Regions from separate parts of the Micromonospora sp. NPDC049060 genome, predicted to be linked through region 2. Evidence: riboswitches for the same ligand, from Rfam matches in the RefSeq annotation. Region 2 holds a riboswitch; each other region holds the start of a gene.
The links. A riboswitch is a leader RNA that binds a small molecule or an ion and turns the genes downstream of it on or off. The one in region 2 is predicted to bind cobalamin.

Region 1 (9,863 bases), on a different contig from region 2:
GGCGTTTGCCTTCGGCGCGTTTGCGGTCGTAGTAGGCGCGGCTGACCGGGTCGGCGAGGGCAGCGAACGCGGCGAGGAAGAACGCCCGTTTGAGCCGCTTGTTGCCACCTCGGGGTGGATGCTCCCCACGGATGCTGCTGCCGGATCGTCGGGTGACGGGGGCGAGACCGGCGTAGGCGGCGAGGTGGCCAGGCGTGGCGAAGGCGGTGCCGTCGCCGACTTCGAGCAGGATCCGGGCTGCGGTCCTGACGCCGATGCCGGGCATCGAGGTCAGGACCGAGGCGAGAGGGTGCGCATCAAGCATCCTTTCGACCTCGCCGGCGACCTGGTCGCGTTGCCGCAGGACATCTCGGAGGCTGTCGGCGAGGCGAGGCAGAATCGTCTCCGCGGCCTGGGTGCCGGGGACGGTGACGGTCTGCTCGTCGAGTGCGGCCATGATCTGCTCGATGAGGCGGTCGCCCATGCGTGGGGCGTGAGGTCCGGCGATGGACAGCAGTTTGCGGCGGCCAGCCTTACGCAGCCCAGCCGGACCGCCGCAACGGGACAGCAATTCCAGGACTGCCTTGTGATGCACCTTCGGGCCGAGGACGCGCTCCAGGGCGGGGTGGATCTGAGTGAGCAGGCCACGGATCCGGTTGGACACGCGGGTCGCTTCGCCAGCGAGGTCGTCATCGAACCCGACCAAGACCTCCAGCTCCGCCAGCGCTTCGTCACCGACGTCGACCCGCCTGAGCGTGTGCGGCAGGGTGCGGGCGGCGTCGGCGATGACGTAGGCGTCCCGGGCATCGGTCTTCGCGTTGCCAGGGTGCAGGTCGGCGATGCGGCGCATCGCCAGCCCCGGCAGGTAGGCAACCTGATGACCGCACGCTCGGGCCACCGCGACCGGCAGGGCGCCGATCGAGGCAGGCTGGTCAACCACCACCAACACCGTGCCGTGACGGGACAACTTGTCGAACAACTGCCGAAGCCGGGCCTCGGTGTTCGGCAACGGCGCATCATGCAACCGTCTGCCGTCCGCAGCCAACCCGACCGCGTGGTGATCGCCCTTGCCGACGTCCAAGCCCAGGAAGACGCCGTAGCCGCCGTGCACCTGCCCGCCTCCACACCTCGTTGCCGCCTCGGCCGCAGTCAAGGGCGTCGGACTGCCGGCAGCCACGTTACGAAGAGACCTACTCCAACACGGGTGGCCGTGTCCCTATCAGCGGTCCGCCGACGCCACCCGACCCGGCGACAACACCCCCCGGATCATCCGAACGACAGGGGCAGGCAGTCATACCGGGCCGGGCGACCGAGGGTCCCCGGCTGGGGACGATCAAAAAGGTAACGGGCGGGCAGGCCGTCCGGTCCCGGCGCGACGGCCGCACGGCCTGCGCGGCCCCGTGCTCAGAAGTCGTCGTCGAAAGCCACCGTGCCGCTCACCCCGACCTGGTACGCCGACACGCGCCGCTCGAAGAAGTTCGACAGCTCCTGGACGTCCTGCAACTCCATGAACGCGAACGGGTTGGTCGACCCGTAGTGGGCGGGGATGCCGAGCTGCGCGAGCCGCCGGTCGGCGACATGTTGCAGGTACTCGCGCATGTCGGCCAGGGACAGCCCGGGCACACCCTGGCCGAGCAGGTCCTCGGCGAACTGGACCTCGCACTCGACGGCCTCGGCGAGCATCTGCCGCACCTGAGCGGCCAGCTCGTCGTCGAACAGGTCCGGCTCCTCCCTACGGACCGTCTCCACCACGTCGAAGGCGAAGGCCATGTGCATGGACTCGTCGCGGAACACCCAGTTGGTGCCGGACGCCAGGCCGTGCAGCAGCCCCCGGGAGCGCAGGAAGTAGACGTAGGCGAAGGCGCCGTAGAAGAACAGCCCCTCGATGCAGGCGGCGAAGCAGATCAGGTTGAGCAGGAAGGCCCGCCGGTCCTCCCGGGTACGCAGCTGGCGCAGCTCGCCCAGCGAGTCGATCCAGCGGAAGCAGAACTCGGCCTTGCGCCGGATCGACGGGATGTTCTCGATGGCGGCGAACGCGGCGAAGCGCTCGGCCTCGTCGGGCACGTACGTGTCGAGCAGGTTGAGGTAGAACTGGACGTGCACGGCCTCCTCAAACAGCTGCCGGGACAGGTAGAGCCGGCCCTCCGGGGAGTTGACGTGCTGGTAGAGGTTGAGCACGAGGTTGTTGGCGACGATGGTGTCGCCGGTGGCGAAGAACGCGACGAGGCGGCTGACCAGGTGCCGCTCGGCCGGGGAGAGCCGGTCGAGGTCGGCGAGGTCGGCGTGCAGGTCGACCTCCTCCACCGTCCACGTGTTGCGGATGGCGTCGCGGAACCGGTCGAAGAAGTGCGGGTAGCGCATCGGGCGCAGGGTGAGATCCATCCCCGGGTCGAGCAGCATGTGGACGGTCCTCGGTTCGCTGGTGGTCTGGGTGGTCACTGGCAGGCCTCGCACGACTCGGGGTTCTCCAGGGAGCAGGCCAGCGCCTCGTCGACGGTCGCCACCGGCGCGACGACGCCGGCGGCACGGGCCGGCCCGACGGGTGCGACGGTGGCCTGCTGGATCCGGGTGGCCGGCCGGGAACGCAGGTAGTACGTCGTCTTCAACCCGGCCTTCCAGGCGTACAGGTACATCGAGGAGAGCTTGCCGATCGTCGGCGCGGCCAGGAACAGGTTCAGCGACTGCGACTGGTCGATGTACGGGGCGCGGGCCGCGGCCAGGTCGATCAACGCCCGCTGCGGCAGCTCCCACGCGGTACGGAACAGCTCCCGCACCTCGGCTGGCAGTTCCGCGACGTCCTGCACGGAGCCCTCGGCGCGCTTGATCGCCGAACGGATCCGCTCCGTCCACAGGCCCCGGGCCTTCAACTCGCGTACGAGGGCGGTGTTGACCTGGAGGAACTCCCCCGACAGGGTCTCGCGCTTGAACAGGTTGGACACCTGCGGCTCGATGCACTCGTAACAGCCGGCGATCGAGGCGATGGTGGCGGTCGGCGCGATCGCCACGAGCAGCGAGTTGCGCAGCCCGTACGCGGCGACGCGCTCACGCAGCGCGGCCCACCGTGCCGTCTGGGTGCCCGTGACGCCCCACAGGTCGGGTTGCAGCTGCCCGCGCGCCGCCCGGGTCTGCCCGTACGCCGGGTGGGCGCCCGAGCGTCGCGCCAGGTCGGCGGAGGTCTCCAGGGCGGTCAGGTACAGCTCCTCGCTGATCCGGGTGGACAGCTCCCGGGCGGCCTGCGAGTCGAACGGCAGCCGCAGCGCGAAGAACACGTCCTGCAGGCCCATCAGGCCGAGTCCGACGGGCCGCCAGCGGGGGTTGCTCGCCGCCGCCTGCGCCGTCGGGTAGTAGTTGATGTCGATGACCCGGTCGAGGTACGTCACGGCGGTGCGGACGGTGGCGCGCAGCCGCTCCCAGTCGATGCCGTCCGCGCCCAGGTGGGCGGCGAGGTTGACCGAGCCGAGGTTGCACACGGCGGTCTCGGCGTCGCTGGAGACCTCGACGATCTCGGTGCACAGGTTGGACAGGTGCACCACGTTGCCCGCCTCGGCGGTCTGGTTGCACAGCCGGTTCGCGGCGTCCTTGAACGTCATCCACCCGTTGCCGGTCTGGGCGAGGGTGCGCATCATCCGCCCGTACAGCTCCCTTGCCGGGACCTGCCGCACGTAGCGGCCCTGCTCCTCGGCGGCCCGGTACGCCGCGTCGAACTCCTCGCCCCACAGGTCCGGCAACTCCGGCACCACGTCGGGGTCGAACAGCGACCACATCCCGTCGGACTCCACCCGCCGCATGAACTCGTCCGGGATCCAGTTGGCCAGGTTGAGGTTGTGGGTGCGCCGGGCGTCCTCGCCGGTGTTGTCGCGCAGTTGGAGGAACTCCTCGACGTCCGGGTGCCACGGCTCCAGGTAGACGCAGGCCGCGCCCTTGCGCCGGCCGCCCTGGTTGACCGCCGCCACCGAGGCGTCCAGCGTCCGCAGCCACGGCACGATCCCGTTGGACTGCCCGTTGGTGCCCCTGATCAGCGCGCCCCGGGAGCGCACCCGGGAGAACGCGATGCCGATGCCCCCGGCGAACTTCGACAGGTTCGCCACCTGCGCGTACCGCTGGTAGATCGAGTCGAGTTCGTCGCGCGGGGAGTCGACCAGGTAGCAGGAGGACATCTGGGTGTGCCGGGTGCCGGAGTTGAACAGCGTCGGCGAACTCGGCAGGTACGCCAGGCTCGACATCAACCGGTAGAACTCGATCGCCTCGTCCGGTGCCTGCGACAGGCCGCAGGACACGCGCAGCAGCCAGTACTGCGGGGTCTCCAGCACCAGCCGGCTCGTCGGGTGGCGCAGCAGGTAACGGTCGTAGACCGTACGCAGCCCGAAGTACTCGAAGCGCAGGTCGCCGCGCGGGTCGACGGCGGCGTCGAGGGCGCCGGCGTGGGCGGCGACGAAGGCCGCGGTGTCGTCGCCGATCAGGCCCTCGGCGTGCCCGTGCCGGATCGCCTCGCTGAAGGAGCCGATGCCCTGCCGGCGGACCTCCTTGTCGACGTACCCGGCCAGCAGGCGGGCGGCCAGCCGCGAGTACTGCGGCTCCTCACCGATCATCTCCGCAGCGGTCTGGATGGACAGCCGGTCCAGTTCGGCGGTCGTCGCCCCGTCGTACAGGCCGCTGATCGTCCTGGTCGCCACCCGCAGCGGGTCGACGTCGGCGAGGTCGTCGGCCCACCGCTCGACCGCGCGGACGATCCGGTTGACGTCGACCGCCTCGGTGCCGCCGTCGCGCTTGCGGACCCGCATCTGCGGTCGCCGCTGGCCCACCACGGCCGCATCGTCGGCCGGAAAAACCTCGGTGACTGTCACCACTCACTCCTCGCGAGCCTTGATCCCAGACGGATTTCCTGGGCACGCGGGGAGCGGACACCGACGACGACGCGCGGCAGGGCAACGCGTCGGGATGGCGTCGGCCGTCCCACGCGGCCTCGGACCGCCACACACCCGGAAGCGGGCGTACGGCGCACTGGCAGGTCTTCGGACTCGCGGGCGCGACCGGACTCGCCGGTCTCCTACTGGCCGTCGCTTCCCAGGCCGCTGGCGGCCCAGTGCTGATGACGGCGGTCGTTCCCACTCACCGCTGCGGGGCAGTCCCGGATTCCCACCGGGTTCCCTCTTGCCTCGACCACTCCGGATGAGCGGGCGAACCAGCTGCGCCGACACCATATATAGGGTTGGCGCCGTTGTCACACCCCACATGTCGGTCCCGGGCGTGTCGTCGGCGGCGCGGGTCACGCCCGTCGATCGCCAGCCAGAAGCCCACGTCGATGCACCGACCCGCGCACCGGCGCACCAGTGGCGCTCTCTGGCTGCGGCGCCCCGCAAACGGTGATCAGGACGCCATGGACCCTAAAGCCGCAGGGTCACGTCCATGGCGTCCTGATCACGTTCGGGTGGATCTGTCGCGCTGGTGGCGGTGGAGGAGGGCCGCGAGGCGTGGCGCGGCGACGCCTGCCGAACGCCCGGCCTCAGCCCGACCGCAGCTCAGCAGCGTTACTAGACCCGGGTGACCCGGACGGCGTCGGCCACCACGTAGCCGGTGGTGCTGGTCCAGCGGCTGACCGCGACCAGGTTCCGGTCCCCGGCGGCCAGCCCGAAGGTGCCCAGCGAGCGCCAGACGCCGCCGCTGGAGCGCTGGTCCACGTTGACCGTGCGGTTGCCCGAGGCGGTGACGACGACGTGCGGGGCCGAACTGTTGTAGCCGGGGTCGGCCGGGTGCCGCACCTCGACGCGGTAGTTGCCGGCCGCCGGAATGTTCACCTTGAACCAGGCGGAGTCGCTGGCCAGAGTGGGGTTGGCGAAGCGGTAGTCGGCCCCGTAGCGCTGGGCGGAGTACGAGGAGGTGCCCCAGTTGGTGCTCGCCGTGAACCGCCCCGCCGTGGTGTTGTCCACGATGGTGCTGAACGTGGGCGGGTTGGGCGCGCTCAGGCCGAGGTAGGCGGCGATGCCCTCGGCGTGGCCACGGGCGGTGGCGGTGATGAAGTCGGCGCGCTTGAGCAGGTTCGAGTCGGCGACGGAGTCGATGAAGAGGTTCTCGGTCAGCACCGCGGGCATGGCCGACTCGCGCAGCATGTGGAAGTTCGCGGTCTTCAGCCCCCGATCGGTGACCCCGCCGATCGTCCGCATGCCACCGATCACCCTCGGGTGCAGGGCGTTGTGCAGATTGACGGTGGCGGCGTCCGACGTCGGGTACCGGTAGCTCTCGAAGCCGGTGCCACCGCCGGAGTTGATGTGCACGCTCACCAGCAGGTTCGCGCCCCACGCGTTGGCGTCGTCGGTGCGGTACGCCAGGCTGCGGGTGATGTCGGTCGTGCGGGACATCCGGACGTCGACGGCCCAGTTGGCCAGCAGAATGTTGCGCAGTTGCAGGGAGATGTCGAGCGTCAGGGCCTTCTCCTGCAGCCCGTTGCCGACCGCGCCGGGGTCGGTGCCGCCGTGGCCCGGGTCGATGTAGACCTTCGGCAGCGCCGCCCACGCGGGGCCGGCGACCATGGGGACGGCCGCGGCACCGGCGACGGCCGCAAGGAGGGTACGCCGCCGCAGCGTCCGGTTGTCGAACATGTGCACCTCGTCATCGGGAGAGATCGACAGTGCCCGCAATATAGTGGCAGATCGATCCCTGATGAAAGATGTCTACGCTAACTGATCTGGACTTCGAAGGTTTCCTCCCCGAGGGTCGCCGCGCCGTCACCACCGGCGATCGAGGGTCCACGCCATCGTCGGACGCGCTCAGGTCAGGGCACAGCCGGACCCGCAGTACGGGCAGAACGCGCGCTTGGCGTTCGACGTCACCTCGACGTCGCACCGTGCACAACGGCCGTTCTCCCACAGCCCCTGGTCGATCCCGAGTCCACCGTCGTAGTAGTCACGGTCGGGCCAGGCGACCAGTTCCACGTCGAGACCCGGCTCGTCCTCGTAGTCGGTGACAGCGGCCAGGGTCAACGTCGTGCGTACGCCGTACTGGTCCTCGGTGAAGTGCGGCAGCACACGCCGCAGGACATCTACGAGTTCACGAACCGGCAGCGCCATCAGCTGCTCGGCGAGACGTTCACGATCCTCGTCGGTGGACACGCGACCGACCATACGTCTCCGCGCACCGCCGCCGCCGGCCGCGTAGATCCCGGTCCACCCAACAGACCGGACGACGAGAAGTGATCTACGGTGCCGCGGCTCAGCACACCGACGCCCGCCACTTGGCGTTGTATTGATCGAGAGTGAAAGGCATAGCAGGTCAACACGGAAGAGATACCCCTGAGCTGCCCTTTCGTTGATGGTCGGCGGTCAACGTTCGCTGCTTCTGGTCCACCTCTGACGACCTGGAAACGGCATGATTCTTGGGGCTCGCCCCAGGCTCCAACCCCTCGCCTGTAAGAAGTGAGCGCGTTGTCCGGCAGAGCCGTCCCCGTTTTCGGCCTCGGACGGCTGTCCGCGTTCGACAGTCGGTTGCCGCCCTCGTCTCGGCCCGTTGCTGTCAACAGCAACAGGGAGCCGGGCGCCCCCTATAATTGATCATGATTGAACCGGGATTCGAGGGTCCTGCCGTCCTGGCTGGCTCAGTAACCCCGGACCAGCCGACGGTACTTGCGGCGGACACGCCCGGTACCCTGGTCCGGTTGTGCTGGGCAATGGAGAACCAATGGAACTCGGTTCAGCCTGCGCAACTCGTCGGCGTCCAACCCGATCGTCATCCGGTTAGTCACTCAAGCGTTTGCTTGCGGCTCTGTTCCCTCACCTCTGCCGCGCAACTGAGCAACGACCTAGCCAGCGCCTCCGCCCGGTCCGCCGACAACCACAACGAGCCGTGTGGCACGTCGTCATCGGGACCGGCCAACCCTTCCGTCAGAGTCTCCGCTGGCACTTCGACGTCAAGTCGAACGAAATGATGCCCCCTGCTGTAGTCGACGAAGGCATCCAGGTACCGGTCATCATCGAAGGTCACCGCCGCATGCTGCCACGACAGCGATGCCACCTCACCCCTCAGCCTCGACCGCTTCGTCCGAAAGGTCGATGAGCTGCGAGAAAGCGAAACTCGCACTACGGCGTACCGGGTACGCGTCACTTGGCGTTGAAGTAGCTCGCCTCCGGGTGGTGCACCACGATCGCGTCCGTCGCCTGCTCCGGCATCAGCTGGAACTCCTCCGACAACTGCACACCGATCCGCTCCGCACCCAGCAGCTCCACGATCTTCGCCCGGTCCTCCAGGTCCGGGCAGGCCGGGTAGCCGAACGCGTACCGGCAGCCCCGGTAGTCGGTGCGCAGCAGACCCGCCAGGTCCGCCGGGTCGTCGTCGGCCACCGTACGGCCGCCCGGCAGGGTCAGCTCGGCGCGGATCCGGCGGTGCCAGTACTCCGCGAGGGCCTCGGTGAGCTGTACGGACAGCCCGTGCACCTCCAGGTAGTCGCGGTACTCGTTGCGGGCGAACATCTTCGCCGTGTACTCGCTGATCGGCTGCCCCACGGTGACCAGTTGCAACGCCACCACGTCCAGCTCGTCGCCGCGCGGGCGGAAGAAGTCGGCCAGGCAGAGCCGCCGCTCCTGCCGCTGCCGGGGGAAGGAGAACCGCGCCCGCTCGGAGTGCCCGTTCTCGTCCAGCACCACCAGGTCGTTGCCCTCGGCGTACGCCGGGAAGTAGCCGTACACCACGGCCGCCTCCAGCACCTGGTCGGCGATCAGCCGGTCCAGCCAGTAGCGCAGCCGGGGCCGGCCCTCGGTCTCCACCAGCTCCTCGTAGGACGGTCCCTGCCCGCTGCGGGCGCCCCGCAGGCCCCACTGCCCGAGGAAGGTGGCCCGCTCGTCGAGCAGCGCCGCGTAGTCGGCCAGCGGCACGCCCTTGACCACCCGGGTGCCCAGGAACGGCGCGGCGGGCACCTCCACGTCGGTGGCCACGTCGGAGCGCACCGAGGCGTCGTCCAGCTCCGGCAACGACTCGCTGACGATCGCCCGCTGCCGCTCGCGGCGCGCCCGCCGGGCCGCCAGGGCCGCCTCCCGCTCCGCGTCGATCACGGGCGCCCCGCCGCGCTTGGCCGTCATCACCCGGTCCATCAGCGACAGTCCCTCGAAGGCGTCCCGGGCGTAGTGCACCTGGCCGGGGAACATCGCCCGCAGGTCGTCCTCGACGTACGCCCGGGTCAGCGCCGCGCCGCCCAGCAGCACCGGCCAGCGCTCCGCGACCCCGCGCGACGCCATCTCGGCGAGGTTCTCCTTCATGATCACCGTGCTCTTGACCAGCAGGCCGGACATGCCGATCGCGTCGGCCCGGTGCTGCTCGGCGGCCTCCAGGATCGCGTTGATCGGCTGCTTGATGCCGATGTTGACGACCTCGTAGCCGTTGTTGGACAGGATGATGTCCACCAGGTTCTTGCCGATGTCGTGCACGTCCCCGCGCACCGTGGCCAGCACGATGCGGCCCTTGCCGCCGTCCTCGGCGGTCTCCATGTGCGGTTCCAGGTACGCCACGGCGGTCTTCATCACCTCGGCGGACTGGAGCACGAACGGCAGCTGCATCTGACCGGAGCCGAACAGCTCGCCGACGACCTTCATGCCGTCGAGCAGGATGTCGTTGATGATGGACAGCGGGCTGCGCCCCTGCGCCATCGCCGCGTCCAGGTCGGCCTCCAGGCCGTTGCGCTCGCCGTCGATGATCCGCCGCTTGAGCCGCTCCTCCAGCGGCAGCGCGGCCAGCTCCTCCGCCCGCCCGGCCCGCGCCGACGCCGCGTCCACGCCCTCGAAGATCTCGATGAACCTCTGCACCGGGTCGTAGCCCTCGCGGCGGCGGTCGTAGACGAGGTCCAGCGCCGCCTCCCGCTGCGCGTCGGGGATCTTGTTGAACGGCAGGATCTTGCTGGCGTG
Region 2 (9,863 bases):
CGATCGACGCCGCCGCCCACGACGCCGCCCGCGCCGCCTCGATCTCCCGGGACGCCCGCACCGCCCGCGCCGAGGCCCGGGACGCGGCCCGCCAGCAGCTCGACTGGCGCGGCCTGAACTGCGCCGGCACTCCCGAGGTGACGTTCAGCGGCGCGGTACGCGGCGCCCCCACCAGCTTCGACGCGGCGTTCCGCAGCCCGGCCGGGCAGGACGCCTCGGTCACCGTCCGGGTCGCCTGCACGGTCTCCTACGGGGACCTGCACCTCTCCGTCCTGCCGGGGATGCCCGCCGGCAAGCGCGTGTCGGCGAACTTCACGTCGCCGCTGGACCGCTACCGGAGCCGGGGATGACCGCCGTGGCAGGCCGGCACGACGAGGGCCGGGTCAGCATCTTCCTCGCGGTGGCGATGGTCGGCGTCCTCTCCGTCATCGGCCTGGCCTTCGACGGCGCGGGTCAGCTGCGCACGTTGCAGCGGGCCGACAACCTCGCGGCCGAGGCCGCCCGCGCTGGCGGCCAGGCCATCGACCGGGCCAGCGCCATCGAGGGCGGGCCGACCCGGATCGACCGCCCCCAGGCCCGCCGGGCCGTCGCCGGTTACCTCGCCGCCGCCGGCGCCGCCGGCCACACCGTCAGCTTCCCGGTCGTCGACGGGGAGACCCGGGTCCGGGTACGCGTCACCGTCACGCACCACCGATCCATGCTCGGCCTGCTCGGCTTCGACGAGACCGTCACCGTCTCCGGTGAGGCGACCGCGCGGCCGCTCACCGGGGCACCGTAGGAAGGGAAGGCAGCCATGGCCGCATCGGGGCGTTCCGTCGTACGGCGGACCGGACGCATCCTGACCGGGTTCGGCGCGCTCGTCGTGCTCTGCGCGGTGCTGGTCGGCGCGCCGGTGGCGCTGCTCGCCCTCGCCGGCAACCCGCTGCCCGACCACCTGCCCAGCGTCGCGGAGATCGGTGCGACGCTGACCAGCCGGGACGACGGGCGGCTCTTCCTGCGGGTCCTGGCGCTGGCCGGCTGGTTCGGCTGGGCCACGTTCGCCTTCTCCGTCCTGGTCGAACTCTGCGCACAGGCGCTGCGCCGGCCGGCGCCCCGGCTGCCGGGGATGAGTCGCCAGCAACGGGCCGCCGCCGCGCTTGTCGGTTCGGTCGCGCTGATCCTCGCGGCCAGCCCGGCGGCGAGCGCGGCGACGGCGGTCACCGGCCCGTACGCCCTGCCGGCGGCACCGCCCGCGACCGCGCGGGCGGTGGCAGAGGCCGCCTGGCCGGGTCCGGCCGCGCACACCTGGTCCACGCCGGTCGCCTCGTCCGCTCCGGTGACCTCATCCGCCTCGGACGACGGTGTGGCGGTCTACCGGGTGGCCCGGGGCGACCACCTGGGCGCGGTCGCCCAGCGCTACCTGGACGAGTTCGCCGACTACCGGGAGTTGGCCGAGCTGAACCGGCTCGGCGACCCCGACCGGATCCACCCGGGTCAGCTGTTGAGGCTGCCCGGGGACGCCGAGGACCGGGGTGCCCGCCGGCACGCGACCGGCCGCCTCGTCGCCCGCCCGACCCCGCCCGCGCCCGCCCGGCCGGCCCCGCAGCCGGCGCCCGGGAAGGTCGCTCCCGAGCGCGCCACGCCGCCCCCGCCGGCTGCCGAGGCGCCGGTGCCGCCCCCGGCGGAGAGGGACGCCGGTCAGGCCCCGACGGTGACGGTGGGAGCCGCCCGGGCCGGCGAGCCCGATCGGGTGAACCGGCCCCTCGCGGTCTCCGCCGTCCTGGCGGTGGCGAGCATCGTCGGCGCGCAGATCGGCGCGGTCCTGGGCCTGCGCCGCCGCCCGGCCCGCGTACCGGCCGGCGCGGCCCGGAGCACGGCCGCCGCCCGCCGGGGCACCACCGCGCGCGGCACCACCACGGCCAGGCGCGGCACCGGTCACCGGGACATCCGCACCACCCCACGCGGCGGCGCGATCGGCGTCGACCGGGGCACGGAGGCCGGTACCCACGACAGCGTTTTGACCGGCCGGACCCGTGCGGGTTCGTCCCACGACGACACGGCGGTCGGCCGTCACCGCCGCCCCTGACTCCCGGGGGCCGGGAGGCCGCCGGGCGACGATCAGGGCAGGCGGGTCTCCAGGATGCCGTCGACGACGCGGGTCGGCAGGATCTGCTGGTCGTTGCCGGACGGACCGTGCACGACCTCGCCGCCGTTGAGGCGGAACGCGCTGCCGTGCCACGGGCAGACCACGCAGTCGTGCCCGTCGATCTCGCGCACCTCGCCCTCGCCCAGCGGGCCGCTCTGGTGCGGGCAGCGCTCCAGCATCACGGTGACCTCGTCGCCGTGCCGGTAGAGGATCACCGAGACGTCGTCGACCTCCCGGGTGATCAGCCTGCGCTCCGGCAGAGCAGCCATGTCCGCGATCGAGTGCCAGCCGTCGCTCATCCGGTGCAGCTCGGAGATGCTCTGGTTGACCTGCGCGCCCTGCTTGTACGCCAGGTGCCCGCCCAGGTACGCCCCCATGCTGGCGGCGCCGAGCCCGAGGAAGCCGAGCGTACGGCCGAGGTTGTGCCGGCCGGTCATCCGGGCGGCCACCGAGCCGGCGTAGAACGCCAGGCCGACGCTGTTGGACGCGGCGTGCACCAGGCCGATCCGGCGCTGGTCGCGAGCCAGTGCCGCCCAGTCGTTGAGGCCGGTGACCGCGGCCGGGAGGGCGCTGACGGTGCCCACCGCGCACAGCGTGGCGGCGGCCCGGCGCTGCCCCGGCATCAGGTCCAGCACCGCCGTGCTGATCCACGCGCCCACCGGCACCTGCACCATCGCCGGGTGCAGCGGATGGCCCAGCCAGACGCCGTGCAGCAGGTCGCGGACCCGCTGCGGTCGGAGGGTGGCCTGGACGGCGCGCTGCAACCGGTCGCCGACCCGGTCCAGGCCGGATGCCTGCTCGATCTTCGTCAAGAGTGCTCGCACCCGTACCGACTTCCCGGCAGGAGCCCCCGCAAACCGGTCGGCGGTGACAAGTCCGCAGGTGTACGTGAGGTGCGCCCCGTCGGCCCGTAACGGGACGCCCCGGGCGGGTCAGCGTGCCGCCCAGCGGTCGTGGTGGATCGCGTCGGCCAGGGGGCGCTTCCGCCGCCAGCCGTGCCGGGCCAGGTCGGGTACCGCCTCGAAGTGGGTGACCGGCCCGAGGCAGAGCCACGCCACCGGCCGGATCCCGTCGGGGATGCCGAGCAGCTCGGCGAGCCAGGGCTCGCGGTAGAACGACACCCAGCCCACCCCGAGCCCTTCGGCGGTGGCGGCGAGCCAGAGGTTCTGGATGGCGAGGCAGGTCGAGTAGAGCCCGGTGTCGGCGATGGCGTGCCGGCCGAGCACGGCGGGGCCGCCCCGGTCCTGGTCGTGGGTGACCACCACGGACAGCGTCGACTCCAGGACGCCGTCGATCTTGATGCGGGCGAACCGCTCGGCCGCCTCCCCGTCGAGCGTCGCGGCGAACGTGTTCCGCTCGGTGCGGACGTGCTCGTGGAACCGGCGGCGCAGCTCCGGGTCGCGCACCAGGACGAAGTCCCAGGGCTGCGAGTAGCCGACGCTCGGCGCGGCGTGCGCCGCCGCCAGCACCCGGTGCAGTGTCTCCTCGGGCACCGGCGCGCCGGTGAACTGGGCGCGTACGTCCCGGCGGCGGTGGATGACGTCGTACAGATCCAAGGCAGGCTCCCGCTGCGCTCGGCCCACGCCACGCCGGACGCGGGCACCGGACGCGAGGCCGGTCTTCGGACTCCCGGATCGACGCCTGGCCGTCCGCCTTCCCGGCCCGGACGGGCCAGTGGCTGCGCGTACGCGTGGACGGTGGCTCCCCGGTCACCGCGGCGGGCCCGTGCCGGATTCACACCGGCTTCCCGATTCTCCCCGCTCGCGCGGGGCACCTCACATGATCGTGCCGTCGGGGATGCTAGCGCCGTCCGGCCCGTGACGGGAGGCGACACGGGCGTGGAAATCCGGTCGCGGGCCGCACCGTCCACGGCCACTGTGGTCCGGGTGTACGCACTCTCCTCCCGCCCGATGCCGGCCGGCCGACCGGCGACCCGACTGAGCGTCGCGCTGGGCCAGCCCCGGGCCGTGCCGCCCCCGCTGCTGATGCTGCTGGGCATGCTCTCCACCCAGGTCGGGGCGGCCGTCGCCAAGCAGCTCTTCGGCAGCACCAGCGCCGGCGGCACCACCACGCTGCGGCTCGGCTTCGCCGCGCTCATCCTGCTGGTCCTGGTCCGGCCGGGGCTGCGCCTGGGCTGGCGTACCGCCGGTCTGGTCGGGGCGTTCGGGCTGGCCCTGGCGGTCATGAACCTCGCCTTCTACGCGGCCCTGCACCGGGTGCCGCTGGGCGTCGCGGTCACCATCGGCTTCGCCGGGCCGCTGCTGGTATCGCTCGCCGGCAGCCGCCGCCTCGCCGACGTGGCATGGGCGGCGCTGGCCGGCGGCGGCGTGCTGCTGATCAGCGGGCTCGGCGGGACGGGAATGGACCGGCTGGGGCTGCTGTGCTGCGTGGCCGTCGCGGTCGGCTGGGCCGGCTACGTGCTGCTCGGCAAGGCGGTCAGCGCCCGGGTGCCGGGCAGCCGGGGCCTCGCGCTGGGAATGGCCGTCGCCGCGCTGGCCGTGCTGCCGTTCGGGGTCGCCGGCAGCGGTACGGCGCTGCTCGACCCGTGGACCCTCGCGCTGGGCGCGGCGGTGGCGCTGCTGTCGTCGGTGTTGCCGTACTCGGCGGAGATGGCGGCGCTGCGCCGGATGCCGGCCCGGGTCTTCGCGGTCCTGCTCAGCCTGGAACCGGCGATCGGGGCGCTGGTCGGGCTGGTCCTGCTCGGCGAGCTGCTGGCCTGGCCGCAGGCGGCGGGGGTGGCCTGCGTGGTCGGCGCCGCGCTGGGCGCCACCCTGGTCCGCCCGGACCGGTCCGCCCCGCGCTGACGCCTGGCGCCGCCGGCACCGTCGGGGGCATGCTGTCGGCATGGGCGTACGCGTCGAACGCGCCGCGGCGGTGACCACGGTGATCCTGGACCGCCCGGCGGCCCGCAACGCGGTCGACGGGCCGATGGCACGGGCGCTGGCCGACGCGTTCCGCGCCTTCGAGGCCGACCCCGACGCGGCGGTGGCCGTGCTCTGGGGTGCCGGCGGCTCGTTCTGCGCCGGGGCCGACCTGAAGGCCATCGGCACACCGAGCGGCAACCGGGTCGAGGCGCAGGGGGACGGCCCGATGGGTCCGACCCGGATGACGCTCAGCAAGCCGGTGATCGCCGCGATCTCCGGTCACGCGGTGGCCGGCGGGCTGGAGCTGGCGCTCTGGTGCGACCTGCGGGTCGCAGAGTCCGACGCGGTGCTCGGGGTGTTCTGCCGCCGCTGGGGGGTGCCGCTGATCGACGGGGGAACGGTCCGGCTGCCCCGGCTGATCGGCGAGAGCCGGGCGATGGACCTGATCCTCACGGGGCGGCCGGTGCCGGCCGAGGAGGCGTACGCCATGGGGCTGGTGAACCGGCTGGTCGCGCCGGGTGAGTCCCGGGCGGCGGCCGAGCGGTTGGCCGCCGAGATCGCCCGGCACCCGCAGACCTGCCTGCGCAACGACCGGGCGGCGCTGCTCGCCGGCGTCGGCCGGCCCGAGCCGGAGGCCATGGCGGGCGAACTGGCGTACGGGATGGCCTCGCTGGCCGCCGGCGCGGCGGCCGGTGCGGCCCGGTTCGCCGCCGGCGCCGGTCGGCACGGCGCCCCGGCCGACTGACCGGGCGGGTCATCTCGACGGGCCGGGCGGTGCGGCCACTCGGGTGTCGAGTGGCCGCACCGCCGGTGGACCGGCCGCCGCCCGGGCGACCGGGCTGGGTCAGTTGCGGTTGATGGTGAACGTCGAGGTGGTGTTCTGGATGTCCACCGCGTTGTTGCTCAGCCGCAGGTTGTTGAAGGTGACCGACCCGACGGCCGGCCCCTGCCCCGTCTCCGGCATCGGGTTGGCCCAGATGCCGAAGCCGGACTTCGCGTCGTACGCGTCACCGCTCTTGCGGGCGCCGCTGATGGAGACGTTCGTGAAGACCGTGTCGGTGATCGGGAACTGCGGCTGCCCGCCGACGTAGTTGGTCTGGAACATGATGCCGCTGTAGGTCGGGTCGACGATGTCGACGTCGCTGACCCGGATGCCCTGGAACACCTTCGAGGCGGAGAAGACCCAGATCGCCGGGAAGGTCTGCGCGCCCCAGAAGTGCCCACCGGCCCGGACGATCGAGATGTTCTCGAACCGGGTGGGCGGGCTCGCGCCGAAGCCGTTCATCGGGTAGCCGAAGTCGAGCGAGCTGATGGTGATGCCGGAGTAGACGAGCGTGTCCGCGATGTAGATGTTGCGGAACGTGTTGCCGTAGCCGCCGTAGACGGCGACACCGGCGGCCCGCCAGGTCAGCGTCGAGGTCAGGTTCTCGTAGACGTTGTCCTTCATGTCGGCGCCGCCCGCGTCGATCGCCGAGAACAGCGCGAAGCTGTCGTCGCCGGTGGCCCGGGCGTCGTTGTTGCTGACCAGGTTGTTGGTGCTCCCGTTTGTCATGTTGATGCCGTCGGCGAACATGTTCCGGATCCGGGAGTTCTTGATCGTCATGTGGTCGGTGTTCGCGCCCCAGTAGAGGCACACCATGTGCTCGTTCCAGATGTTGTCGATCACGATGTTCGACACGTTGGAGAAGTCGAACACCTTGCCCGGCCCGTCGATGCGCGAGGTGTAGTTGCCGAAGTAGGCGAAGTTCGCGAAGGACGATCCGGCCGCCGAGTTCTCGGCCCGGAAGCCGATGTCGGTGTTGTCCTGGCCGGAGGGCGCGTTGAACCGGGTGTACCAGGGCCCGGCACCGGTCACCTTGACCGCCTTGCCGTACACCTGGAACTTCGACGCGGTGGAGTAGTTGCCCGCCGGCAGGTACACCCCGACGAGGTTGCCGGTGGTGTCCATCCGCACCCGGTCCAGGGCGTTCTGCACGTCGGAGTGCGTGAAGCCGGTCGGCGTGGCGTAGCGCGCCGGGTCCGGGTTCGCGATCGGCGCCACCTGCTCGGTGTTCATGAAGTCGATCGCGTACGTGGTGGTGTTGGCCGGGTCCTTCTGGAGGCGGATCCTGCTGCCCGCCGGCACCGTGGAGTTGAGCATGACGTTGGCCTCGTCGTAGATGTGCCGCGGTCCGCCCGCGCTCGGCGAGTTGCCCGGGCTGGCCTCGTTGCCGTAGAGCCAGGCGTACCGGGACGTCAGGTCGATGGCCTTGTGGAACGTGCCGTTGACGTAGACGTTCAGCGTCGAGTTGATCCCGCCGCCGCCCGGGGCGTCCGGGATGGAGAAGCGGGTGACCAGGGTGTTGGTGCTGGCCCGGGTGGTCCACTCGACGTAGCTGCCCGTCGAGTTGAGGGTCACCGCCCGCCGGCCGGACGCCTCACCGGCCAGGTCGCCGACGGTCCGGTTCGGCCCGACGACGCTGGCGCCGCCACCGACCACGCCGTCCTCGGCCTCGTACATGTCGTACGGCATGTTGGCGCCGCGCCCCACGAAGAGCGCCCGGTCGCTGGTGTCCCAGCAAGGTATCGATCCCGCGCTGAAAAGACGAGACTTTGGTACGACAGATTTTGACAGGATCTTGGAAGACAGCCGAGTTACGGCTTTGGCCCCGATTGGTTCCTGCCAGCGGGCAGGCAGAACGGAACGGCCGCCGACCGCGGGCAGCGGTCGACGGCCGTTCCGTCGTTCAGGTGGGCGGGGGGCGGGCCCGGGTCAGCGACCGGGGGCGGGCGCGGTGGAGCCGCGGACGACCAGCTCGGGCTCGAACAGCAGCTCGTCGTGCAGCACGCCGGCGCCCTCGATCTGGGTGACCAGCAGGTCCACGGCGGCCTGCCCCATGGTCTCGATCGGCTGCCGCACCGTGGTCAGCGGCGGGTCGGTGCAGGTCATGAACGCGGAGTCGTCGAAGCCCACCACCGACACGTCGGTCGGCACCACCCGACCCAGCCGCCGGGCGGCGCGGATGGCGCCCAGGGCCAGCACGTCACTGGCGCAGACGATGCCGGTCACGCCGCGCTCGACCAGCTTGGTCGCGGCGACCCGCGCCCCCTCCATGGAGAAGCTGGACCGCTCCACGTACGTCGTGTCGTCACCCCAGCCCGCCGCCTGGGCCATCGCGTCCAGCTTGCGCCGGGACGGCACGTGCCCCTCCGGGCCGAGCACCATCCCGATCCGGTCGTGCCCGAGCGAGCGCAGGTGCCCGTACGCCTGCTCCACCGCCACCGCGTCGTCCGTGGAGACCCGGGGGAAGCCCAACTCGTCCACCCCCGCGTTGACCAGCACCACCGGCAGGCCCCGGTCGGTCAGCCGGCGGTAGTGGTCGTGCCGGGCGTCGGCGAGCGCGTACGACCCACCGGCGAAGATCACGCCGGAGACCTGGTGGTCGAGGAGCATCTCCACGTAGTCCATCTCGGAGACGCCACCGATGGTGCGGGCGCAGAGCGCCGGGGTGAAGCCGCGCTGGGCGAGGGATCCGGTGACCACCTCGGCGAGCGCCGGGAAGATCGGGTTCTGCAACTCGGGCAGCACCAGCCCGACCAGCCGGGCGCGCTCGCCGCGCAGCTTGGTGGGCCGCTCGTAGCCGAGCACGTCCAGCGCGGTCAGCACCGCCGTCCGGGTCGCCTCGGAGACCCCGTCCCGGCCGTTGAGCACCCGGCTGACGGTGGCCTCGCTGACGCCCGCCTTCTTGGCAACTTCGGTCAACCGCTTCGTCACGGCCGCAATCGTACGTCATCCCGATGAAAGAAATGAGCAGCCGTCTGCCGGGCGATTGCCCTCCGCTGCCGCGCGCTGCCCACCATCCGGCATCCGGCATGCGGCCCGGTCGTCAGGACATGTTCCGCAACGCGTCCTCGACCGTCCGGTGGAAGGTCGGGTACGCGTAGATCATCTGCCGGAGCCCGGCGAGCGGCACTGCCGCGTGCACGGCGACCGCCAGACCGGAGAGCACCTCGCCACCGGCCGGCCCCACCGAGGTCGCGCCGATCAGCACGCCCTGGTCGGCGTCCGCGACCAACTTGATGAAGCCCTCGTTGCCGGCCTTGTGGATCCAGCCCCGGGCCGACGACGGCAACCGGGCGAGGCCGACCTGCACGTTGACGCCCCGCTCGCGGGCCTGCGACTCGGTGAGGCCGACCGCGCCGACCTCGGGGTAGGTGAAGGTCACCCGGGGCAGCGCCCGGTAGTCGGCGCGCGGCACCGCGCCGGCGGAGCCGCGCACGCCGGTGGTGCCCGACGCGCCACCCGCCGCGCTCGCGGTGCCGCTGGGGTCGGCCCCGTCGTCGGCGCGCCGGACGTGGTCGAGCACGTCGGCGACGACGATCCCCGCCTGGTACATCGCGACGTGCGTGAACGCCCCCTCGCCGGTGACGTCGCCGACCGCCCAGATCCCCTCCGTCACGTGCAGCCGGTCGTCCACGGACAGATAGCGCCGGCCGGCGTCCACCCCGACGGTGTCCAGGCCCAGCTCGTCCAGATGGGCCCGGCGACCGGTCACCACCAGCAGCCGCTCGGCGGTGAACTCCGCCCCGCCGGCCGCGTGCAGGGTGAAACGGTGCCCGTCGTGGCCGACCCGCTCCGCCCGTACCCCGGTGTGGATCTCCACCCCGTCGGCGCGCAGCGCGGCGGCGGCCACCTCGGACGCCTCGGGCTCCTCGACGGCGAGCACCCGGTCCAGGGCCTCGACCACGGTGACCCGGACCCCGAACCGGGCGAAGACCTGCGCCAGCTCCAGCCCGATCGCCCCGCCGCCCAGCACCAGCAGCGACTCCGGCAGCTCCTCGACCTCGATCGCCTGCCGGTTGGTCCAGTACGGCGTGTCGGCCAGCCCGTCGAC
Region 3 (9,863 bases), on a different contig from region 2:
CTCGGCGGGGCGCCCGCGCCGAAGGACCAGCCCTCGACGGTGCCCGGGGCCGGGTTGTAGCTGCTCGCGCCGGACGTGCTGTAGGACCAGGCGCCGCCGCTGGGGGCATGCCAGTACGACCAGTACGCCGTCGCGGGCGGGGTGTTGACGCACGGATCGGCCGTGGCGGTCGGCTTGCCGTTGATCCGGCAGACGAACGCCAGCCCCCAGCGCTGGGTGCCGGTCACCGTGAAGCCGGCGCCCTGGAGGGCGGCCAGCCCGGTGGCCGGGTCGCCCGGAGCACAGCCGACCTGGACGCCACCGCCGAGCGCGGCGAAGTCGACCACGACGGTGACGCCGGAGGTGCCGGTGCAGGCCGCGGCGTACCCGGCCCGGGGGGCGGGTTCGACGGCGGTGAGGGCGACGGCGGCGACGGCGGCTGCCAACAGGCCGGCGAGCCGGGTGCGGACGGTGGATCGGTGACGGAACACGGTTCCTCCTGGAATCGGTGGAGCGACGGGACGGGTCACGGGCAGGCGGGGACCGGTGCGCCCGGGGTGGCGCCGGCCGCGGACAGCCGGGCGTACCCGGTGCCGGTCAGGCCGAGGACGGCCTGGCCGGTGGCCCGGGCGGCGGTGCCGGGGTCGAAGGCGCCGCCGTCGAAGTCGACCGCGCCCCGGTCGGCCGGCACCCCGGCGCAGCCGACCTGAAGTCCGGCGAGGAACACCCGCGCGCGGGCCCAGGCCAGCGGCCGGCTGCCGTCGCGCAGCGCCTGCGCGGCGAGGCCGGTGCTGTTGGCGTTGGGGATGCCGGCGGCGTTGGCGAAACCGCCGTCGGCGCGCTGCACGGACAGCAGCCAGCGCAGCCCGGCGGCGGCGTCGGTCGGGCGGCCGGTGACCCGCAGCGCCTGCACCGCGAGCGCGGTGGCGTCCACGTCGGAGGTGCAGACCGGCTGTGCGGGCAGCAGCGGGTAGCCGCCGTCCGGGCAGCGGGTGGCGGCCAGCCAGGCGGCGGCCGCCGGGGGCGTGCCCTGCGAGGTGCGGCCCAGGGCGAGCAGGGCGAAGGACTGGCTGAACGTGTTGCTGTAGTCCCCGTACGCCGACCGGTCGGTGAACCGGCCGGTGGGGGCCTGCAGCGAGCGCAGCCGGGCGACCAGGTCCATGCCGCCGACGTCGGTGGGGTCGCCGCCGCGTACCTGGACGGCGAGGGCGAGCTTGGCGGTCGCGCCCGCGTACGCCTCGGTCGCGCCGTCGCCGAGGTAGGCGTCGCGGATGTCCGGCCGGGTGACCCAGGCCAGCGCCCGGGCCCCCGAGTCGTCGGCGACGCCGGCGGCGGCGAAGGCGAACACCGCGTCGAGGGTGAGGCCCTGGTCGGGGTAGGTGACGCCGTCGAAGACGACCTCGAGGCGTTCGCCGGCGACGAGTTGCCGGGCCAGCCAGCCGGCCGCGGCCTCCGACCGGCCGACCCCGGAAGGCGAGGTGGGGGAGGCGTGGGCGGATGCCGGTGCGGCGAGGGTGAGGGTGGCGAGGGTGAGGGCGGCGAGCACGCCGCGGAACAGGGTGAGCAGGCGGTGCCGGCTCAGGCGGACGACCATCGGAAGCGCCTTTCCGGCCCGGCGGTCGTCAGAAGCCCGGACGACCGTCGCAGCGCGGGGGTCGACCGGGACTCCGACCCGTGGGCCACGACGGGTGGGGAGCGGATTCTGCGCGTACGTCGGGTATTCGGGCTCGCCGTCGGAGGTGCATCTCGACGGCCTACCGTTGCGGGCCAGCGCCGGAATTCGACCGGACTTCCCCCGCACGCACGCGCGTTGGTTGAGTTGTGGCGCCAGTCTGGAGTGGAGGGACGCCGGATGTCAATGCGTGATCGGCCGCGCGCGTCGGGTCATGGTCCGGTGGTCGGTCAGGGCAGGAGCTCGACGTACCCGTCGGTCGCGTGCAGGCGAACCCGCTGTCCGTTTCGGATCAGCCGGGTCGCCCGCTCCACCCCGACGAGGGCGGGCAGGCCGTACTCGCGGGCGACCACCGCCCCGTGGGTCATGAGGCCGCCCACCTCCGTCACCAGTCCCGCGATCGCGACGAACAGGGGTGACCAGCTCGGGTCGGTGTAGGCGGTGACCAGGATGTCGCCCGGTTCGAGGTCGGCCTCGGCCAGGTCCAGGACGACGCGGGCCCGTCCCTCGACGGTCCCGCCGGAGACCGGGAGGCCGGCCAGCGCGCCGGCCGGCACGTCCTCGCGCCGGTACGCGCCGGCGATGCCCTCGCCCTCCGACGTGAGCACCCGGGGCGGGGTGAGCGTCCGGTACGACCTGAACGCGTCCTTGCGCCGCTGGATGAGCTGGTCGTCCACCTCGTGCGTACGCACGACGTCGTGGAGCTCCTGGAACGTCAGGTAGAAGATGTCCTCCTGCTCCGGGAGCACGTGGGCCCGCACGAGGCGCTCGGCCTCTCTCAGCAGGGCCTGCTTGTAGCTGAGGTAGCGGCTGACGATGACGTACTTCGGATACTCCCGGTACCCGATGAAGGTCCGGACCCGGTCGATCATCCGCTTCGTCTCCGCCGCCTTGCGCTGCCCGTCCGGCAGGGCCCGCAGGCGCTCCAGGACCTCCTGTTCCTTCCGCGCCGCCCGCTGGCGCCGCTGCGCGAAGCGCCGCGTGCGGGCGCCCGGCTCGAGGTTTCTGACGTTGTCGAGGATGAGGGGCACGAGCGTGGTGGGGCGTTCGCTCCAGCGTGGCCTCGTGATGTCGATCTCGCCCGCGCAGCGCATGCCGTACCTGTCGAGGTAGGCCCGGATGGCGTCTCGCGCTTCCCGGCCGCCCGGGATCCGGGGCAGCTCGTCCACGAAGCCCTCGTCCTCGACCTCCCGCAGGAAGGCCACCACCTCCGGGTGCGGGCGGATGACGTCGGCGACGTCCAGCAGCGCCAGTCCCATCTCCGACGTGACGTTGTCGGGCGCGGACAGCGTGAGCGTGTCGGCGACGTTCTTCTCGCCCAGCCACTCGTACAGCCTGTCGTTGAGCCACCACGTGGCTTCCATCCCCGCCATGATCGCCTGCATGCTCAGCGGATCGGCAAGGCCCCGCTTGTGCTCCTCGAAGGCCTCCAGCAGGAAGTCGAACAGCGCCGGCCCGGACTTCGTCCGGATGTCGCGCCGCAGGGTGGCGAGGGCCGCCTGGCTGCGTTCGACCAGCTCGGTGACGATGGCCGGATCGTTCTCGATCGGGGCGGGCGCGCCGCCGGCGGGCGGCCCTGCCGGACCCTGGTCGGGAAGCGACGGGACGAAGTCGCCGCGGCCGAGGACGGTCTCCAGCGCGTCCCTGATCAACGGATCGGACCGCCCCACCATCTCCAGGAGGCCGGCGCGGCCCGCGGGCGCGGCCAGGCGCCCGGTGACGTCGACGAACAGCCTCCCGCCGGCCTCGTGCATCGGCGCCATGGCCGTCAGCTGCCACATGGAGATCCCCAGGGGCTTCATGGGGTCCGTCATCATCTGCTGGTGACCGACGGAGACGTAGACGTGGTTCGCGCCGTCGCCGGCCTCGGGGATGGGGAACAGCGTGGTGATCGGACGGCTCTGGACGATCTGGAAGTCGTCGTCGACCAGGCACCATTCGATGTCCTGGGGGTGGCCGAAGTGGGCTTCGATCCGCCGGCCGAGCCGCACCAGCCGCACGACCTGCGCATCCGTCAGGGCCGGCTGCTCCTGCCGCTCCGTGTCGATCGCCTGTTCCCTCGTCCCGCCGGCCGGCAGGGCGTGGATGGTCAGTCGCTTGGCGGCGATCGCCCTGGCGATGATCTCACCGTCCCGCACCCGGTAGGCGTCGGCGTTCACCAACCCCGAGACGAGGGCCTCGCCGAGGCCGAAGCTCGCCTCCACGACAGCGACCTTCCGGTTGTGCGTGACGGGGTCGGCCGTGAACAGGACGCCGGCCGCCTGCGGGAAGACCATCTTCTGCACGACCACGGCCATCTGGACCGTGCGGTGGTCGATGCCGTTGCGTCGCCGGTAGGCCACGGCCCGCTCGGTGAAGAGCGAGGCCCAGCACCGGCTGACGTGCTGGAGAATCGCCTCCTGCCCCACCACGTTCAGGTACGTGTCCTGCTGGCCCGCGAAGGAGGCCGTCGGCAGGTCCTCCGCCGTCGCGCTGGACCGGACGGCACAGGCAACCCCCGCACCGAGCCGGGCGAGGGCCCGGATGATCGCCGCTGCCACGTCGTCGGGGAGGACGACCGCTTCGATGGCGCGGCGGATCTCCGCACTGAGGGCGCGGCTCGCCTCCCGGTCGTCCGGGTCCAGGCGCGACAGCCGGTCGAGCCGATCGTCGATCGACGGCGCTTCGACCATGATCCGCCGGAAGGCGTCCGTCGTCACGCAGAAGCCAGCCGGTACGCGGATGCCGTCGATCCGCGACGAAGCCCCCAGGTGCGCGCCCTTGCCGCCGACGGTCGCGACCTGCGCGTCGCCGACCTCGTGGAGGTCGCACACGTACTGCTCGATCATCGCGACACCTCCGAGGCAGTCGGCATCCGTCGCGACAACGACACTCGCACGTCGTGCGCCGCTTCTTCGCCGGTTTCCGGTTCGGCGGACGATTCTGCGGCAGGACCCGGGTCTTGCGGCAAGCCCTCCAGCCCGATATACGTTGAAGCGGGACAGTTCTCCTCGTGGTTGTCCGCTGCGACGAGGTGACGCCATCACCGACAGGCGCGAAGCGGCGCGATCACCAACAGGTGATCTCCGCGATCGCCGCCGCGATGTCCTCAGGCCAGCAGTTGCTCGCGCATCCTCGCGCCGGGATTGAACCCGCCCACCACCCGAGGGCTGGCCGGATCGTGCACGTCGAGGGTGTTGTTGCGGCGCATGAGCTCACGCACCGGAGGTGGCAGCCGGGGCGGGTCGTCCATGGCCGCGAGGATCTGTCCGGCGCTCGTGATCAGCCTGTCGGCGAGGGCGGCGGCGTCGGTGTCCACCCGCACCCGGCCGTACTCCCAGCCGGCGGTGGTGAGGTCGAGCACCTCGAACACGCGGGTCACGAGAGGATTCGGGTCGGTCACCTGGTCGAGCCGGGCAGCCTGGCCGCCGAGCACCGCGACGGCGGCGGCCACCTGCGCGTACGGGTGGAAGCCGCTCGGTAACGCGAACAGCGGCCAGCGCAGGGCTCGGCCGGCCTCCATCCACAACGGCCGGTAGTTGCGGCGGTGCACCAGGAGCCGGCGGCCCGTTCGTCGGTGGACGTCCTGGGCCTGGGCCTGCAGGTCCACGTAGGCCTCGTCGGCGACCTGGCTCACGATCCGGGCCGCCACCACCACGCCGTCGTCGTCGTTCAGCATCCCGGCGACGGCCTGGACCTGCTCGGGGAACCGGAGCTGCGCGTGGGCGCCGTACCGGTGCTGGACGTCGCGGAGCAGAGCCTGCTGCCGTTCCGGATCGAGCTGGACCCGCCCGCCGCCCAGCAGTCGCTGGAGCCAACGCATTTCGCCTCGTTTCAGCAGAGCCGTCCCGGACTGCGGCAATGCTAGTGCGTCGGACCTTCCCGCGCGCGGAAGGGGGTCGCCGAGCCGCCGTCGCGTTCCGCCCGACGGCCCAATGGCCGTCGATATTGACGTGCGACGACGGCGCGGACAGAATCACGGCACCCACCATGATCCCCGCTGGGAGATGCCATGACCCGTCCCCGCCTGCCGTTCCTCCGGGCCGCCAGCCGGCTGGCCGCGTTCGCCGCGGCCACCGCCGGTGTGCTGCTCACCCTCGCCGCACCGGCCAACGCCGCCGCGCCCACCGGGCGCTACGTCGCGCTGGGTGACTCGTACACCTCCGGCCCGCTGATCCCCACCCAGATCGACCTGAACTGCCTGCGTTCCAGCCGCAACTACCCGTCGCTGGTCGCCGCCTCCGTCGGCTCGTCGGCGCTCGCCGACGTGAGCTGCTCCGGCGCCACCACGGAGGACATCCTCGTCGGCGGCAGCGGCGCACTGGGCATCTCGTTGCCCCCGCAGCTCAGCGCGATCACCCCGGACACGACGCTGGTCACCGTGCAGATCGGCGGCAACGACATCGGCTTCTCCGGCATCATCACCGAATGCGCCGAGGCGAGCCTGAGCAGCCCTCTCGGGTCTCCGTGCAAGAACCGGTACACCGCCGGTGGCGTCGACCAGTTGCAGGCCAGGATCGCCGCCACGGCGCCGAAGGTGACCGCCGTGCTGCAGGCCGTCCACCGTGCCGCCCCGGGCGCCCGGGTCGTGGTGCTCGGCTACCCGGCGATCGTGCCGGACAGCGGCTACGGCTGCTGGCCGGTGGTCCCGATCGCCTACCAGGACGTGCCGTACCTGCGTAGCGTCCACAAGTCCCTGAACGGGATGCTCGCCAGCACCGCCGCCGCGAACAACGCCACCTACGCCGACGTCTACGCCCCGTCGGTCGGCCGCGACACGTGCAAGAGCAGCGGCACCCGCTGGGTCGAAGGGCTGGTCCCGCAGAACGCCGCCGCCCCCTTCCACCCCAACGCCAGGGGCGAGCAGGGCATGGCCAACGCGCTGCTGGCCAGGTTGAACAGCTGACCGACGATTTCCGACCTGACCTGACGAGCACCGGCCACCCGACCCGCCGCCCATCCGGCGGCGTCACGGGTGGCCGGTGCCGGGCGAACACCGTCACCTGTTCGTCCATCGCCACCTACTGCCCCGCGACGGCCCCGCCGATCGGGCGCGGGGCCGCGATCTGGAGGCGGTCGGCGGCGGTCAGTCGGCGACGACGAGCGCCTGGGGCGCGGCGGCCTTCATCCGGGTGCGTAGCCACTTGAGCTGGATGGCCGTTTCACCCTCGCAGCGTCGTACGAGCGCGAGCAGGTCCTCGTCGCGCGCGCCGTAGGCGGCCTGGCCGACGACGGTCCAGGCGATGTCGCACTCGGCGGCCATCAGGTAGAGGTCCTGGAGGTCACGCAGCAGGCCGATGCCGCCGGTGCGGGTGCCGGTGAACAGCTGCGAGTGCAGCCGGTCGGGTTCGGTCGGGGCGTCCTCGGCGTAGCGGGCGGCGAACGGGCGCAGGCCTTCGGCGTGCGCGTCGCAGCGCTTCGCCTGTCGCTCACACAGGTGGCGGATGTCGGGTTCCTCGGCGTGCGCGTCGGCGACCTGCCGGAACGCGTCGGCGAGGTTGACCTGGGCGCGGTGCAGCAGGCCGAGGTAGTGGGCGAGGTGCACGGTTCACTCCTTCCCGCTGGTGGCCTGCGCCGCCGGTCCACCCGCGGTCGGAGGGATGCCGGCGTCCGGGGGTGGCGCGCTGCCGCCGACCGTCGGCGCCGGTGCGGGTACGCCGCCGCCGTCGGCGAGCTTCTCGACCGCGACGGCGGCCACCTTGAAGAGGGGCTGCTTGGAGACCGGATCCCAGGCGGTGACGGTCAGCTCGTTGGCGGCGCGGGGTGTGCGCTCGTGCGGGTCCTGGTCGAAGTAGCCGTAGTGGAACGGCAGGAACACCACGCCGGGGCGGATGCCGCAGAGGCGGGCGCGGGCCTGGATGCCGCCGCGCGCCGAGGCGACCCCGACCAGGTCGCCCTCGGCGATGCCGAGCCGGGCCGCGTCGGCCGGGTTGAGCTCCACCCACACGTCCGGCGCGGCCTGGTCGAGTTGTGGGGCCCGGCCGGTCTTGGTGCGGGTGTGGAACTGGTAGACGGTGCGGCCGGTGGTCAACAGCATGGGGTGTTCGTCGTCGGGCACGTCGGGGGAGGGCTGGTAGTCGACGGTGTGCAGGAACGCCCGCCCGCCCGGCTCCTTGGCGCGGTACTCCGGCTCGGTGAACTCGGCGCCGGTGGCGAGGTCGTGGCCGTACGTCTCGCAGTGGTCGGGGTCGGTGTGGAAGCGCCCGTCGGTGTAGAGGCGTTCGGTGCCGTCGGGCTGCTCGTCGGTGCAGGGCCACTGGACGCCGGAGCCGCCGCGCAGCTTGGCGTAGGTGATGCCGGTGTAGTCGCAGGGCCGCCCCCGCGAGCACTCCTTCCACGCCTCGAACACCTCCTCCGGCCCGGTCCACCGGATCAGCGGTTGCCCGTCGCGGTCCCGGAAGTCCATCCGCCGGGCGTAGTCGAGGAAGATGTCCAGGTCGGGGCGGGCCTCGCCCGGTGGGTCGACGGCCTTGTCGGAGATGTGCACGGTGCGGTCGACGCTGGTGAACGTGCCGGTCTTCTCGCCCCAGGTGGCACCGGGCAGCACCACGTCGGCCAGTTCGGCGGTCTCGGTCAGGAACAGGTCCTGCACCACCACGAACAGTTCCGGCTTCGCCAGGACGCGCCGGACGCGCGACAGGTCGGGCAGGGACACCGCCAGGTTGGTGGCGCTGATCCACAGCAGCTTGATCGAGCCCTGCTCGGCGTACCGGAAGATCTGCATGGCGTGCGTCGGGGGCGCCCAGTGCGGGATGACGTCGACGTCGACGTTCCAGAGCCGGGCCAGCTCCTCGATGTGCGCGGTGTTCTCCCAGTTGCGCAGGCCCGGCAGGTCCCCGTCGGCGCCGGTCTCCCGGGTGTTCTGCGCGGTGGGCTGGCCGTTCATCTGGTAGATCCCGGCGCCGGGCCGGCCGATCATGCCCCGGATCAGGTGCAGGTTGTTGACGCCGCAGGCGGCGGCGGTGGCCTGGTTGGACTGGTAGAAGCCCTGCAACACCGTCGACAGCAGCCGCCGCGAGGTGCCGAGCAGCTTGGCGGCGCACTCCACGTCGGCGGCCGGCACGTTGCCTGCCATGCGACCTCACCCTGCGGACCACCCAGTGGGGTGACCCCGTCACCCCCGACATGCGCGACGTCCTCCACGTCGCCGACGCCGTCGTCGCCACCGGTATGACCATCGGCAACGGCACCTTCGACGAGATCCTGCGCACCTGTCAGGACCGGGACGTCCCGCTGATCGTCTACGCCCAGACCGCCAGCGCGGTGGCCCGACACTTCCTCGGCGCAGGCGTCACCGCCCTGTCGGCGGAGCCGTTCCCGTTCTCACAGTTCAGCGCCGATCGGACCGTGCTGTACCGGTACCACGCCCAGTCCTGACCATTCTGAGGGGAAGACGTGGACGAGCACATCAGCGAGACACTCAGCAGGCCGGCCCTGATCCGCCTGGACGACCGCACCACCTGCGTGCGCTTCGAAACCAGCCACCGTCTCGGCGACGGTGAAGTCGAGGTCCGTGCCGCCGTCCTGGGTGAGCGCGGCGACCGACCGCGCGCTGCGGCGCAGCTTCAGGGTGGACAGGTCGTCGGAGCCGAGCCACACCACGCCGCGGCTCGGCCGCAGCGCCCGGTAGACGCAGCGCAACGCGGTCGACTTGCCGGATCCGTTCGGTCCGATCAGTCCGACGATCCGCCCGTCCGGCACGTCGAGCGACAGGTCCTGGACGATGACGTTCCCGTCGATCTCCACCCTGACGCCGTCGAGTCGAAGATCCATCACCGGCCGCCGAACAGGTAGCCACGGCGGCGCATCAGCGCGAGGAACACCGGTACGCCGATCAGAGCGGTGATCACGCCCAGTGGCAGCTCCCGGGGAGCCACCAGGGTGCGGGAGACCAGGTCGACCCAGACCATGAACACGGCACCGGCCAGCGGCGCGACGACCAGCACCCGGTGGTGCGAGGCGCCGACCACGATCCGGACCAGGTGCGGCAACACCAGGCCGACGAACGCGACCGCTCCGCTGACCGCCACCATCGCACCGGTGACCAGTGAGGTGATGACGAACAGTCGCCGACGTGCCCGGGTCGTGTCGACGCCCAGGCTGAGGGACGCCTCGTCGCCGAAGGTCAGCACGTCGAGGGTGCGGCTGTGCCGGTGCAGGACGACCCCTCCGACGAGGACGGTGGCCGCGGCGACCGGCAGGCCGCCCCAGGTAGCTGCGCCGAAGCTGCCCA

Region 1: linked by a shared signal. The riboswitch ahead of AB0B83_RS07795 (ribonucleoside-diphosphate reductase subunit alpha) and the one ahead of bluB (5,6-dimethylbenzimidazole synthase) in region 2 are both predicted to bind cobalamin.
Region 3: linked by a shared signal. The riboswitch ahead of AB0B83_RS05615 (prenyltransferase/squalene oxidase repeat-containing protein) and the one ahead of bluB (5,6-dimethylbenzimidazole synthase) in region 2 are both predicted to bind cobalamin.

Annotation. Positions count from the first base shown of each region.
Region 1 is NZ_JBEZEV010000011.1:92,606-102,468, reverse strand. Features, by position in the region: gene AB0B83_RS07805 (IS110 family transposase) at 1-1,090, opposite strand, end outside; gene AB0B83_RS07800 (ribonucleotide-diphosphate reductase subunit beta) at 1,384-2,379, opposite strand; gene AB0B83_RS07795 (ribonucleoside-diphosphate reductase subunit alpha) at 2,415-4,760, opposite strand; cobalamin riboswitch at 4,965-5,181, opposite strand; gene AB0B83_RS07790 (N-acetylmuramoyl-L-alanine amidase) at 5,511-6,575, opposite strand; gene AB0B83_RS07785 (hypothetical protein) at 6,744-7,085, opposite strand; gene AB0B83_RS07780 (hypothetical protein) at 7,711-7,953, opposite strand; gene metH (methionine synthase) at 8,070-9,863, opposite strand, start outside.
Region 2 is NZ_JBEZEV010000005.1:112,614-122,476, forward strand. Features, by position in the region: gene AB0B83_RS04245 (TadE/TadG family type IV pilus assembly protein) at 1-350, shown strand, start outside; gene AB0B83_RS04250 (pilus assembly protein TadG-related protein) at 347-778, shown strand; gene AB0B83_RS04255 (LysM peptidoglycan-binding domain-containing protein) at 794-2,065, shown strand; gene AB0B83_RS04260 (Rieske 2Fe-2S domain-containing protein) at 2,098-2,949, opposite strand; gene bluB (5,6-dimethylbenzimidazole synthase) at 3,058-3,681, opposite strand; cobalamin riboswitch at 3,720-3,918, opposite strand; gene AB0B83_RS04270 (EamA family transporter) at 4,012-4,929, shown strand; gene AB0B83_RS04275 (crotonase/enoyl-CoA hydratase family protein) at 4,970-5,734, shown strand; partial or broken gene AB0B83_RS04280 (glycosyl hydrolase) at 5,834-7,543, opposite strand; gene AB0B83_RS04285 (LacI family DNA-binding transcriptional regulator) at 7,742-8,743, opposite strand; gene AB0B83_RS04290 (NAD(P)/FAD-dependent oxidoreductase) at 8,856-9,863, opposite strand, start outside.
Region 3 is NZ_JBEZEV010000007.1:73,661-83,523, reverse strand. Features, by position in the region: gene AB0B83_RS05620 (hypothetical protein) at 1-470, opposite strand, end outside; gene AB0B83_RS05615 (prenyltransferase/squalene oxidase repeat-containing protein) at 506-1,573, opposite strand; cobalamin riboswitch at 1,674-1,806, opposite strand; gene rph (rifamycin-inactivating phosphotransferase) at 1,882-4,479, opposite strand; gene AB0B83_RS05605 (hypothetical protein) at 4,740-5,453, opposite strand; gene AB0B83_RS05600 (SGNH/GDSL hydrolase family protein) at 5,643-6,536, shown strand; gene AB0B83_RS05595 (hypothetical protein) at 6,717-7,175, opposite strand; gene AB0B83_RS05590 (molybdopterin oxidoreductase family protein) at 7,179-8,705, opposite strand; gene AB0B83_RS05585 (DUF364 domain-containing protein) at 8,756-9,007, shown strand; gene AB0B83_RS05580 (ABC transporter ATP-binding protein) at 8,954-9,376, opposite strand; gene AB0B83_RS05575 (iron ABC transporter permease) at 9,403-9,863, opposite strand, start outside.